4 regions of the Roseburia sp. 831b genome follow, and region 4 is predicted to be linked to each of the others. Evidence: predicted binding sites of a transcription regulator. Region 4 holds the regulator's gene; each other region holds the start of a gene.

Region 1 (3,208 bases), 210 kb from region 4:
AATGTTAGACAACTTAAATGACAATGAGCTGATGATTGCCCGCAATGAGATTTACGCCAGACATGGAAGAACGTTCCAGAATGAGTATTTGCAAAGTTATTTCAATAAATGCAGCTGGTATCAGGGCACCACAATGCCGGAAGAATTCGATGAATCTGTTTTTTCTGCCATGGAAAAAGATAACCTGTCCATGCTGGAAGCAAAAGAAGAGGCATACGAGAGCGGACATCCATATCCGAAAAAATACGAATATGGAACGGTGATAGAAGAAGATTTAAACGCAGACGGCAATGTCGAGCAGATTTTTTGCAGCCTGATGGAACAAAAAGATGGCAGTTATGTGCCGATTGTGACCATCAATGGAAGAGCATTTGATATCAGCAAGGACTGTCAGCTGGTTTCTCCGGTTACAGACTGCTTTTATGTGACCGATATTACCGCCGCAGACGGAGAATTAGAACTTGCATTTTTGGACTACGGCCCAAGCTGTGACCCGGAAACATACTTTTTCCGTTTTGATGGTGACATGGAGTTTGTTGGAAGTGTGGATGGTTTTCCGTTCAAAGACCAGAATGATGGAATCAATGGTTTCGTAAATGATGGCCAGGTTATTGGAAGAATCCGTACCGATTTATTAGAAACAGCATATTTAAACGGTTACTGGCTGTTAAATGAAGAGACGCATGCGTTAGAATATCAGGAACAGGAAGAGTATGATTACATCTCAACAACCGCACATCAGCTCTATGAGAAATTGCCGGTTCGTGTGACGATGGATGAAAATGCACCTGAGGTTGTCATGCAAAAACAGGCAGAAGTATATTTCTTAAAATCTGATTTAAAGGAATGGATTCTTGTAAAAGGAAAAGATGGCACAAAAGGCTATATGCAGGTCAAGAATGGAAAAGTGGTAGAGCTTGGAAAATCAGCCAATAATGTTTTCTCAGACTTGAATTATTTTGATTAACGACGAAAAAGTAGAAAAGGAAACTGAAAAAATCGTCGAATTGGGGGTTTACTAATCCCAAAAAATATGCGAAAATGGTTGCAGTATGTTAAATGAATAACAAAGTTTAACAGATACATACATATTTATTTATGTGAAAGGAGTCTTATAATGATTTACACTAAGGAAGTCGAAAACATGTGTCCTGTAGCAAAGGGCGCAAAACATGAACCAGCTCCAATTCCAGAAGAAGGAAAATGGGTTCATTCTAAAAAAATTGAAGATATCTCAGGTTTTACACACGGTGTTGGCTGGTGTGCACCACAGCAGGGTGCCTGCAAGCTTTCATTAAACGTGAAAAACGGTGTGATTGAAGAAGCTTTAGTTGAGACAATCGGATGTTCCGGTATGACTCATTCTGCAGCTATGGCAGCAGAAATTTTACAGGGTAAAACAATCCTGGAAGCTTTAAATACAGACTTAGTTTGTGATGCTATCAACACAGCTATGAGAGAATTATTCTTACAGATCGTTTACGGTCGTACACAGAGTGCATTCTCTGATGACGGATTAGCAGTAGGTGCTGGTCTTGAAGATTTAGGTAAGGGACTTCGTTCTCAGGTTGGTACAATGTACGCAACAAAAGAAAAAGGTGTTCGTTACTTAGAGATGGCTGAAGGATACGTAACAGGTATTGCTCTTGATGAGAACAACGAAGTTATCGGATATCAGTTCGTTTCTCTTGGAAAAATGACTGACTTCATCAAAAAGGGTGATGATGCTAACACAGCTTGGGAGAAGGCTGCAGGATCTTATGGTCGTGTAACTCCAGAGCAGGGTGCTGTTAAGATCATCGATCCAAGACAGGAATAGGAAAGGAGAACGAAAATGGCTTTATTTGAATCATATGAAAGAAGAATTGACCAGATTAACGCTGTATTAAACAGCTATGGTATCAGCTCTATCGAAGAAGCTGAAAAAATTACAAAAGATGCTGGACTTGACGTTTACAATCAGGTAAAGAAAATCCAGCCTATCTGTTTCGAGAACGCTTGCTGGGCTTACACAGTAGGTGCTGCAATCGCAATCAAAAAAGGATGTACAAGAGCTGCTGATGCTGCCGCAGCAATCGGTGAAGGTCTTCAGGCATTCTGTATCCCAGGTTCTGTTGCTGACCACAGAAAAGTAGGTTTAGGACATGGTAACCTTGGTAAAATGTTATTAGAGGAAGAGACAGAATGTTTCTGTTTCTTAGCTGGACATGAGTCTTTCGCAGCTGCTGAAGGTGCTATCGGTATCGCTGAAAAAGCTAACAAAGTACGTCAGAAACCATTAAGAGTTATCTTAAACGGTTTAGGAAAAGATGCTGCACAGATTATCTCCCGTATCAATGGATTTACATTTGTAGAGACAAAATACGACTACAAAGAAGCTAAATTAAACGTAGTATACGAGAAAGCATACTCTGATGGACTTCGTGCAACTGTAAAATGTTACGGTGCTGATGATGTTCAGGAAGGTGTTGCAATCATGCATCATGAGAATGTAGGTGTATCTATCACAGGTAACTCTACAAACCCAACACGTTTCCAGCATCCAGTTGCAGGTACATACAAGAAAGAATGTATCGAGCAGGGTAAGAAATACTTCTCCGTAGCATCCGGTGGTGGTACAGGACGTACACTTCACCCAGATAACATGGCTGCAGGTCCTGCTTCCTATGGTATGACAGATACTATGGGACGTATGCACTCTGACGCGCAGTTTGCAGGTTCTTCTTCTGTACCAGCTCACGTAGAAATGATGGGACTTATCGGAATGGGTAATAACCCTATGGTAGGTGCTACTGTTGCCGTAGCTGTAAGCATCGAAGAGGCTCACAAAGCTGGTAAATTCTAAGATAAAACCTTGATTTTATAAGGGTTTAAGGACTTCTGGAAGTGTTCCGGAAGTCCTTTTTTCATATACAAAATCATTAAATTGTATAAGTATAAAATCGCCCAAAATATTGCTGAAATTGCCTTTTTATGGTAGTATATAAGTACTAGAAAAAGTTGCGGCAGCAACAGAGGGGAGACTGCCTATGCGAAACATAAAAAAGAAAATAAGTTTAAGCCTTGTGGCACTGCTTACGGTGACAAATCTTGGTACAGTAGTGGCATTTGCAAAGGAAAGCAATGAAAATCAGACGTCGGACGAGATTGTCTATACCGAAGATGTTATGACGGATTTTGATTTGGATGCTTCAATTAAGGAGCAGCC
Region 2 (3,208 bases), 140 kb from region 4:
GGAACGACAGAAGAGTTCCTGCGCAGCTTTGGGGTACAGTCCATAGAGGAACTGCCGGTATTAAACCCGGTACAGGTAGAAGAATTTAAGCAGGAAGCAGAAGAAGAAATGAACGTAAAGCTGGATATTTAATATCCGGCTTTTTTCTATGGAATGATGGGAAAAAGAAAAACATATACATAAAGGAAAACACAGTTAGGTGTGGGTATGTTGAAAAAAATCACAGCAATTGTTTTGATATTGGCACTTTTTTTCTCAAATCCAATGATTGTAAAGGCACAGGAAGAACCAAAGGAGCAGGAATTGTATGCGAAGTCTGCAGTACTCATGGATGCGGATTCCGGGAGAATTTTATATGAAAAAAATGCAGGGGATAAGATGGCGAATGCGAGTACAACCAAGATTTTAACCTGTATTGTCATTTTGGAAAACTGCGACCAGAATGGTGTCGCAATGGCATCGGACTATGCGTGCGCCCAGCCGAAGGTGCGGTTAGGGATGCAGAAGGGACAGCAGTTTTTGGTGAAAGATTTACTGTACGGATTAATGTTGGAATCTTTTAATGACTGCGCCGTTGCTTTAGCGGAGTATGCGGCGGGAAATGTGGAAGGGTTTGCAGAGATGATGAACCACAAAGCACAGGAAATCGGATGCGAAAATTCATACTTCATTACACCGAATGGTCTGGATGCAAAGGACGAAAAGGGGTTCCACCATACGACGGCAAAAGACCTTGCCAAAATTATGCGCTATTGTATCACACAGTCCCCAAAAGCGGAAGATTTTTTAAATATTACACAGACACTGCAGCATACGTTTTGTGACCTTGAAAATCGTGCGAATTACTGCTGCAACAATCACAATGCGTTTTTGACGATGATGGAGGGGGCACTTTCCGGGAAAACTGGTTTTACCGGGAATGCCGGGTATTGTTATGTAGGTGCCCTGCGCCAGGGGGATAAGACTCTGATTGTTGCTTTGCTGGCATGTGGCTGGCCAAACAACAAAGGATACAAGTGGTCTGATACGAAAAAGCTGATGCAGTACGGCCTGGATTCATTTGAAAAGCAATCGATAAAGGAACAGGAGTTAACCGCCGATATGCTAGAGCAGATGGAGGTCACAGACGGGAAGGGCGATAAGATAGGGGAGCGTGTATATGCAGATTTTATGATACAAAAAGGAAACGGTCAGGAATCGTTTTTATTAAAAAAGGGGGAAACAGTTGAGCGGGAAGTCGTGATGGAAAAATCGCTGCAGGCACCCGTTAAAAAAGGAACCGTTGTCGGGACAGTCACCTATCATCTTGGAGATGAAATCCTTCGAAAGGATGAGATTGTAATTGCAAAGGATGTAGGAAAGATGGACTATGCGTGGTATTTCAAACAGGTTTTGAAAGAGGCGGCATTAAAAAATCTGGAAAAATAAGTAAATTGTATAGAACTGACAATGAAATTAAGAATTTTTGTAAAATACGTGAAAAAATTAACAATTATTCTTGAAAAATGTAGCAAAAAGTAATACAATTTAACATAGCGAAATTTATTAATTTTTATAGATGGAGGGCTAAAAAATGAGTACTATGAAAGATAGCTTGGCGATGCAGCGTATTACCAAGTTAGTCGACGAGAACAGCTTTATGGAAATCGGTTCTCTTGTTACGGCAAGAAATACAGATTTCAACCTTGCAAACACACAGACACCGTCAGATGGTGTTATTATCGGTCATGGACTTGTAGATGGAAATCTTGTTTTCCTTTATAGTCAGGATGCATCTGTGTTAAACGGAACCATTGGCGAAATGCATGCCAAGAAAATTGCCTCTGTTTATGATATGGCAATGAAGATGGGGGCACCTGTGATTGGGTTTATTGACTGCGCAGGAATGCGTCTGCAGGAATCCGTCGATGCATTAGACGGATTTGGACAGATTTATGCCAAGGAGATTGCAGCACAAGGGGTTGTGCCACAGATTGCAGCTGTATTTGGCAGCTGTGGCGGTGGACTTGCAGTCGTTCCGGCATTGTGTGATTTTGCATTTATGGAGGAGTCAAAAGCAAAAATGTTTATCAATTCTCCAAATGCAATCGATGGTAATAGAATCGAGACCTGCGATTCATCCGCAGCAGCGTTCCAGAGCGAGAATACCGGATGCCTGGATGGAATCGGTTCCGAGGATGAAATCATTGCACAGATTCGGGAACTGGTAAGTATTCTTCCTGGCAACAACGAAGGAGATGTGTACACAGATGAGTGCGTGGATGATTTGAACCGTGCATGCGAGAGCATGGAGGCGATGAAAGGTGACCCAAGATATCTCCTTAGTGAGATTTCAGATGGACATGCTTTCTTTGAGACAAAAGCAGATTATGCGAAAAACATGGTAACTGGTTTTGTGAAATTAAATGGTATGACCGTTGGAGCCGTTGCAAACTGCACAGAGGTTTACGACGAAGAAGGAAAGAAGACAGAAGAATTCAAAGCAGTTCTTACTGCAAAAGGATGTAACAAAGCGGCTGAGTTTATTCAGTTCTGTGATGCATTTGACATCCCGGTTCTTTCACTTACAAACATAGTTGGATTCAAGGCATGCATGAGCAGTGAAAAAACATTGCCAAAGGCATTGGCAAGAATGACAACTGCATTTTCCGCAGCAACCTGTCCGAAGGTAAATCTGATTATCGGGGATGCATTTGGAAGTGCTTATGTCATGATGAATTCAAAATCAATCGGATCTGACCTGGTTTATGCATGGGCAGACACAAAGGTTGGCATGATGGATGCAAAGCTTGCAGCTAAAATCATGTATGCAGATGCATCTGCGGATGTGATTGACGAGAAAGCAAAAGAATATGAAGAATTACAGTCAAATGTTGTAACAGCAGCCAGAAGAGGTTATGTGGACCTGATAATCGAGCCTGCTGATACCAGAAAATACCTTGTCGCAGCATTTGAGATGCTTTATACAAAATGTGTAAGCGGACCAGACAAGAAACATGGAACAAAATAGAAAGGTGAAGTTTATGAAGAAAAAATTATCGCTCGTGCTGATAATGTGCTTCTTTATGCTAGCACTTTCAGCATGTGGAACGGATCCTACAACTGTGGATTATAATGGATATAGTTATTCTGATTTGGAACAGACATCACAGGGAATGGTTCAGGCGCTGATGCAGCTTTCTGATGAAGAGAAAAATTATTACCGGGA
Region 3 (3,208 bases), 850 kb from region 4:
AGCCATGAAAGCTCGGAAAACTCCAGTTGCATCCTTCTATGCCAACCTTTTGACATTCGAGGGATACTATGAGAAAAAATGGTTTCCATACACCATGCCAATCAGCGATATCTACGGACTTCGCGCAGCCTTTGATTTGATTGAAAACGATGTGACACATTTAGAACGTCACGCCAAAATCGGTGCCGCCACAAGAAAAGCAATTACATCCTGCGGCCTAAAGCTTCACTTGAAGAATGGATATTCGAACACGGTAACCGTCTTTGATGTCCCACCACAGACAACGGCTGATGATATTTTGCGCCTGATGCGTGAAGATCACAACATTTTAATTGCAGGCTCCTTTGATACCTTGGCTGGAAAAGTCATCCGAATCGGACATATGGGTGCGAACGCAAACAAAGCGGATATGGTGGAAACCCTACATGCACTGTATCAGGTACTTTGCAAACTGGGCGTTCCGGTAACCTGCGATCCTGCAGAGGTGTTCCTTGCGGAATTGTAAAAAAGCAAAAAAGAAGTTATCACATAGGACAATGTCCTGGTGATAACTTCTTTTTTACAAACTATAATGCCTGGTCAATCACACTGCGAAGTGTTTTCGCAGATTTCTGTAAACGTTCTGTCTCTTCCTCATCCATCTGGATTGGAACCATGGTTTCTACACCACGTGCCCCGATGACAGCCGGCATGGAAAGCATCACGTCATCGATTCCATATTCTCCGTGCATCATGTTCGATACCGGCATAATGGATTTCTCATCACGTACAATCGCCTCGCAGATTCTTCGAACTGCCATTGCGACACCGTAGTAGGTTGCTTTTTTCTTTTCAATGATTTCATATGCACTGTTCTTTACAGCTTCTGAAATCTTGTGTGTATTCTCCTCATGATTATAGTGTCCGCGCAATTCACACATCTTTGAAATCGGAACACCGGATACTGTTGCACTACTGAATACTGCAAGTTCGCTGTCTCCATGCTCTCCTACGATAAAAGCATGTACACTTCGGCTGTCTACCCCAAGGTGTTCTCCAAGTTCATATTTTAATCTTGCGGTATCTAATACGGTTCCGGAACCAAGCACACGGTTCTCCGGAAAACCAGACAGTTTTAAAGCTGTATAAGTTAAAATATCAACCGGGTTAGAGACAACTAACAGAATGCCTGCACATTTTCTTTTTGCTATCTCTGGAATGATTGACTTAAAAATCGAAATGTTTTTGGATACAAGGTCTAATCTTGTCTCCCCCGGTTTCTGTCCTGCACCGGCTGTGATGACAATGATGGATGCATCCGTAATATCGTCGTAAGTTCCTGCATAGATTTTCATTGGTCTTGCAAAAGGAACACCGTGGCTGATATCCATCGCCTCGCCCTTTGCACGTTCCTCATCTGCATCGATTAATACCATCTCGGAAAACAATCCACTCTGCATCAAGGCAAAAGCAGAAGATGAACCAACAAATCCACAACCAATAATTGCTACTTTTCTTAAATCTACTGTTCCTGTCTCATTTATTACCATATCATTCTCCATTCCTGCGCCGCTACTGCGCATCTTAAGTTTCTGCATATCCGCCTTTACACTTGCATCATATCGAACTTTTTGTTCCATTTCAAGCACTTCTACTCTATTCTTTCCAACTTGAGAAAAAATTATGAGTAAACATCGTTTCCTGTTTTAAATAAATTCATTCTATGGCGCCCTTTCCATGAACTTATTTCTATGAATTTCTTGGAAACTACCGTCATTATAAGGAACCTTTTTCCAATTTTCCGTAACATTCGTTACATTTTTAACAATCTGCAAAAATCCAGACTACTATGTGTCATTTTATTTCTACAAAGAACAGGACGTCAAAAGCCAGCCCACAAATTAGTTGTTGCCAAATTCCACAAAGGCGAGGCTATGTGTGAGGTGGTTTTTGACGCCCTGTTCCTACGGATGCATATACTTATAAAAGGAGTTTGTGATTTTCCCCTTATATACATAATAGTTGGCTACTGCATTTACACTCGATGAGGTGCGCTCTATCACATCGCCTTCCCTGGTATAGCTGCCGGCATCCTGTGTCTTATCTTCTCCGCTTCCCGACTCTTCGGTGTAAGTGCCATCAGCCGAAAAGGTAACGGTACTTACCATTCCATCGCTGCTTTCATAGGTGCAGACTGCATCAAATTTCTCATCCTGTGGCACTTCCCCATCATATAAAAAATCTGTTGCAATCAAATACTCTCCTTCTTTTGCATAAGAGTCTGACTCTTTTCCATCGCCCGTTTTCGTTGTCACCATTCCATCCGCATAAGAAAAGCTTCCCGTCTCAAGTGCGATGGCATCTTTATCTCCCCCAAGCAAAACCTGGTAGGTTCCTTCCTTTGCATCAAAGGAAAGGCAAAATGTCGTCGTGGTAATTTCGTCTGACTGGTTCATCCCCATTGCATACAGCCCGTCCACCTGGTCGGCTTTTCCTTTGTTTCCATAAGATACGAGAAGGACTCCCACCGCAATTCCAAGCACTGCTGCAAGGATTCCTCTCGTAAGTAATCCGGTATGTTTTTTCATGAATCTCTTCCTTCCTGTCTGATTCCCTTCGTCAGCAAAAAGTCATGCCAGATGCCATATTTTGAGCCGTACAGGTGCAGATTATCAAACGATAAATCTGCCTGTAAATCTCCATTTTCATCGCAGACCACATCGTTGACATCGATATAGAAAATGGTACGATTATCTGCCAATGCTGCAATTCTTTCATTCCGCTCGTTGATTCCGGTATTGTTAAAAATCGGATCCGAATTCGACTTTTCTCCGGTTACACGCATGATTCCCTGCACAAAAATAATTGCATCCGGCTGTAATTCACGGAACTTTTGAACGGTCTGTTCATAGCACTCCATAAAGCCATCTATCGTTCCGCGCCCCATCTCATTGATTCCAATCTGGAAATAAATTTTTCCAAAATGCTGTGTCGATAATGCAGTTTCCAATGTCACTTTCTGTCCATTTACTTCACAGAATGCATCATCCCACAAATCGTAGATGTTCATTCCGATTGTGGCATAAAATGTCGCATTGTCTATATTTCCATAATCACGCAATCCCACGGTTCTAGAATCCCCGATAAACACAGCATCATCGAAATAACTGTCATCCACCTGTTCGAATTCACGAATCGGTGGCAGGGCAGGTTTTTCCTCTTTTTCTTC
Region 4 (3,208 bases):
CGTGAAGATATACGCCAAGTGGTGCTGCAAGATAAGGCGGAACTTTTTGTGCAAGGAGTGAACCTATCACACCGGATAAGACATCCCCGCTTCCAGCCGTTGCCATTCCGTGATTCCCACTGCGGTTTAAATAAATCGCACCCTCCGGGACTGCCGTTAAGGTATGTTCTCCTTTTAACACGCAAATCACCTGGTAATCCTCTGCAAACTGCCTAGCTGTCTTAAGGCGGTCTGCTTCTACAAATGCCGTTTTTTGCTGACAGAGTCTGCCCATCTCACCCGGATGTGGCGTTACAATCACTTCCGCTTTGTGCTGCTTTAAAAGTTCCTGCTTTGCTACGAGGATATTTAGGGCATCTGCATCGAGCACAACCGGCACAGCCGCATTCGCTAACACAAGTTCTACGATTCTTTGTGCCACCTGTGATGTTCCAAGTCCTGGTCCACAGACAATTGCATCGACCGTCTGCAATTCATTTACAAATGTAGTTTCATCAAAACCTGTCTCCGGGTAAGTTTTTAGCACTGCTTCCGGCACTTTTTCCTGTAAAATCATCCGGTTTGCTTCCGGTGTCATCACTTTTACCAGGCCACATCCCATGCGGTATGCCGCTGTCACTGCAAATACAGCCGCACCTGCCATGTCCTTTTGTCCGGCAATGACAAGCACTTTTCCGTAAGTGCCTTTGTTCGAGTGCTTCTTTCTTTCCGGCAGCAGCGAAAGGTCTTCTTTCGTCAAAGAAACCACCGACGGACGAACCTTTCGCCAGCTTTTTGCATCGATTCCAATTTCCCGTACAAAAATCCTGCCACAAGCAGCACTTCCCGGCCACAGATACATTCCGACCTTGGCATAGGCATAAGTAACCGTTACATCTGCCTGCACACAGGTTCCTAATATTTTTCCATTTGTTGCCTGCACACCGGACGGAATATCAATCGAAAGCTTTACTGCTTCCATCTGATTCATCTGAGCGATAAAGTGCGCAGCTTCTCCGGTAATCTCTCTTGTCAATCCCACACCAAACAAAGCATCCACGATAAGGGTCGGTGAAAAATCATCCGGTATTTTCTCGCAAACCGGGATTCCATACGCTTTTAGGATTTCAAGCTGTAATTGCATGGATTCGCTATAACCGTGCTTTCCCTGTAACAGCACCACACAGACCTTCCTTTTCTTTTGAAAAAGCAGTCTCGCAACCGCTGCTCCGTCACCGCCGTTATTTCCGGTTCCACAAAATACAAGGGTTCTTTTGGTATCAAGCCCCTCCTCTTCCATGACGCGCACCGTCTCAAGTGCAGCACGTTCCATCAAAACAATCGATGGCACCTTAAAATGTTCTGTCGTGGCAAGGTCTATTTGTTTCATTTCATCTGCATTTACAAGATATTCCATCTTCCATCTCCATTCCAGAGCAAAAATAGCGCTTTACCAATGGCAAAGCGCTAAGTCGGTTATTCCTTTTCTTTTTTGTTCTTTACAATATTGTAGGATAACTGCATTAAGCTGTCTGATAAATGAACGTTCTCTACAACTACATCTTTATCGATTAATTCAAGATCAACATGTGCGAAATTCCAGATTGCATGAATTCCCAAATCCACAAGACGATTTGCAATGGCATCTGCCTTTTCTTTTGGCATGGTAAGTGCTGCAATATCAACTTTATTGTTCTTGCAAAACTCTTCCAGTTCATTTAACATGTGAACCTTAATTCCGCGAACGGTAACACCGTCCAATGCTGGATTTACATCAAATAATGCGGTAATGATAAACCCAAGTTTGGAAAATTTGGTGTAATTAGCAAGCGCCTGACCTAAATTACCGGCACCAATCACAATGATATTATGCTGCTGGTTCAGTCCTAAAATCTTTCCAATCTCTTCGTATAGGTACTTTACATTGTATCCATAACCCTGCTGACCAAAACCACCAAAGTTATTTAAATCCTGTCTGATCTGTGACGCTGTCACATTCATTCTTTTGCTCAAATCATTTGATGAAATACGCTCCACTCCATCATCTAACAATTCACCAAGGTAACGGTAATATCTTGGCATTCTTCGAATAACTGCCTGTGAAATCTCTTTTTCTTCCATATATATAAACATGCCTTTCTCTAAACTGCAAATTCGTGTGCCATAACCCTCTCACACGATTATACGAATAACATTATTATACTGATTTCTGAAAAAGATGTCAATGTGTCAAAAATTTAACTATCTATCATTTATAATTGCATTGACAGGTTTTCCCATTCTTCATATAAGGTTTCCAGACGTTCCCTGTACTGATTTTGCTTTGTGGTAAGTTCTCCTAGCTTTGCAGAGTTTGTCGCATTTTCCGGTTTTGCACACTCCGTATCAATCTGTTCAATCTCGCCCTCTAAGAACGCAATCTCATCCTCCGCCTTCTTTAGCGCATTCTCAATTTTTCGGATTTGTGCCTGCTTTGCCTTTTGTGCCTTCCAGTCCGTTTTTTGCTCGCTGTCTTTTTCAACTGTCTGCGCTGCTTCCTCTGGTTTCTTTACAAATTTCTCAGTCAGCTCGTCTCTTTTTTCCAGATAATAATCATAATTTCCAATGTAATTGACCAGTGTTTCCCCGGTTAATTCGATGATTCTTGTCGCTGTTTTGTTAATAAAATAACGATCATGGGAGACGAAAAATACCGTTCCGGTATATTGATTTAATGCGGACTCTAAAATTTCTTTTGAGGTAATATCCAAATGGTTAGTCGGCTCATCCAAAATCAAAAAGTTTGCATCCGAGAGCATTAATTTTGCCAAAGAGACACGTCCTCGCTCACCACCACTTAAATCCGCAATCCGCTTAAACACGTCATCTTCCGTAAACAAAAATGCCGCTAAGACATTTCGAATCTGTGTCTGGGTAAGGTTTGGATAATCGTCTGATATCTCTTCAAAAATGGTTTTCTCATGCGATAAGACCTGATGTTCCTGGTCGTAATAGCCGATGGAAACATTTGAGCCTAGTGTAACACTTCCAGCATCTGCCTCGATTAACTGGTTGATAATCTTTAGTATCGTCGTCTTTCCGGTTCCGTTATTTCCAATCAGTGCTACCCGTTCCCCACGCTTGATTTCAAAAGATAAATCGGAGAACAGGTGTCTTGACGGGTAGGATTTTGAAAGATGTTCGACGGTCAACACATCGTTTCCACTCACAACATTGGGCTCTAACACAA

Evidence for each region. The regulator Rex, encoded in region 4, represses fermentation and respiration genes when NADH is low (regulators of the CRP and FNR family bind a similar motif). The targets are predictions, from matches to a motif close to ATTGTTAANTANTTAACAAT.
Region 1: a site for Rex is predicted at 1,052-1,071, ahead of BIV16_RS06145 (iron-sulfur cluster assembly scaffold protein). Genes of this name have one in related genera too.
Region 2: a site for Rex is predicted at 1,474-1,493, ahead of BIV16_RS05855 (acyl-CoA carboxylase subunit beta). Genes of this name have one in related genera too.
Region 3: a site for Rex is predicted at 1,789-1,808, ahead of BIV16_RS08970 (L-lactate dehydrogenase). Genes of this name have one in related genera too.

What each region holds. Positions count from the first base shown of each region.
Region 1 is NZ_CP135162.1:1,319,757-1,322,964, reverse strand. Features, by position in the region: gene BIV16_RS06150 (YARHG domain-containing protein) at 1-967, shown strand, start outside; gene BIV16_RS06145 (iron-sulfur cluster assembly scaffold protein) at 1,118-1,819, shown strand; gene BIV16_RS06140 (GGGtGRT protein) at 1,835-2,845, shown strand; gene BIV16_RS06135 (hypothetical protein) at 3,030-3,208, shown strand, end outside.
Region 2 is NZ_CP135162.1:1,257,714-1,260,921, reverse strand. Features, by position in the region: gene scpB (SMC-Scp complex subunit ScpB) at 1-132, shown strand, start outside; gene BIV16_RS05860 (D-alanyl-D-alanine carboxypeptidase family protein) at 208-1,428, shown strand; gene BIV16_RS05855 (acyl-CoA carboxylase subunit beta) at 1,574-3,010, shown strand; gene BIV16_RS05850 (OadG family transporter subunit) at 3,024-3,208, shown strand, end outside.
Region 3 is NZ_CP135162.1:1,958,913-1,962,120, forward strand. Features, by position in the region: gene BIV16_RS08965 (pyridoxal-phosphate-dependent aminotransferase family protein) at 1-505, shown strand, start outside; gene BIV16_RS08970 (L-lactate dehydrogenase) at 567-1,529, opposite strand; gene BIV16_RS08975 (hypothetical protein) at 1,944-2,567, opposite strand; gene BIV16_RS08980 (GDSL-type esterase/lipase family protein) at 2,564-3,208, opposite strand, start outside.
Region 4 is NZ_CP135162.1:1,113,407-1,116,614, reverse strand. Features, by position in the region: gene BIV16_RS05135 (bifunctional ADP-dependent NAD(P)H-hydrate dehydratase/NAD(P)H-hydrate epimerase) at 1-1,396, opposite strand, end outside; gene BIV16_RS05130 (redox-sensing transcriptional repressor Rex) at 1,456-2,100, opposite strand; gene BIV16_RS05125 (ABC transporter ATP-binding protein) at 2,232-3,208, opposite strand, start outside.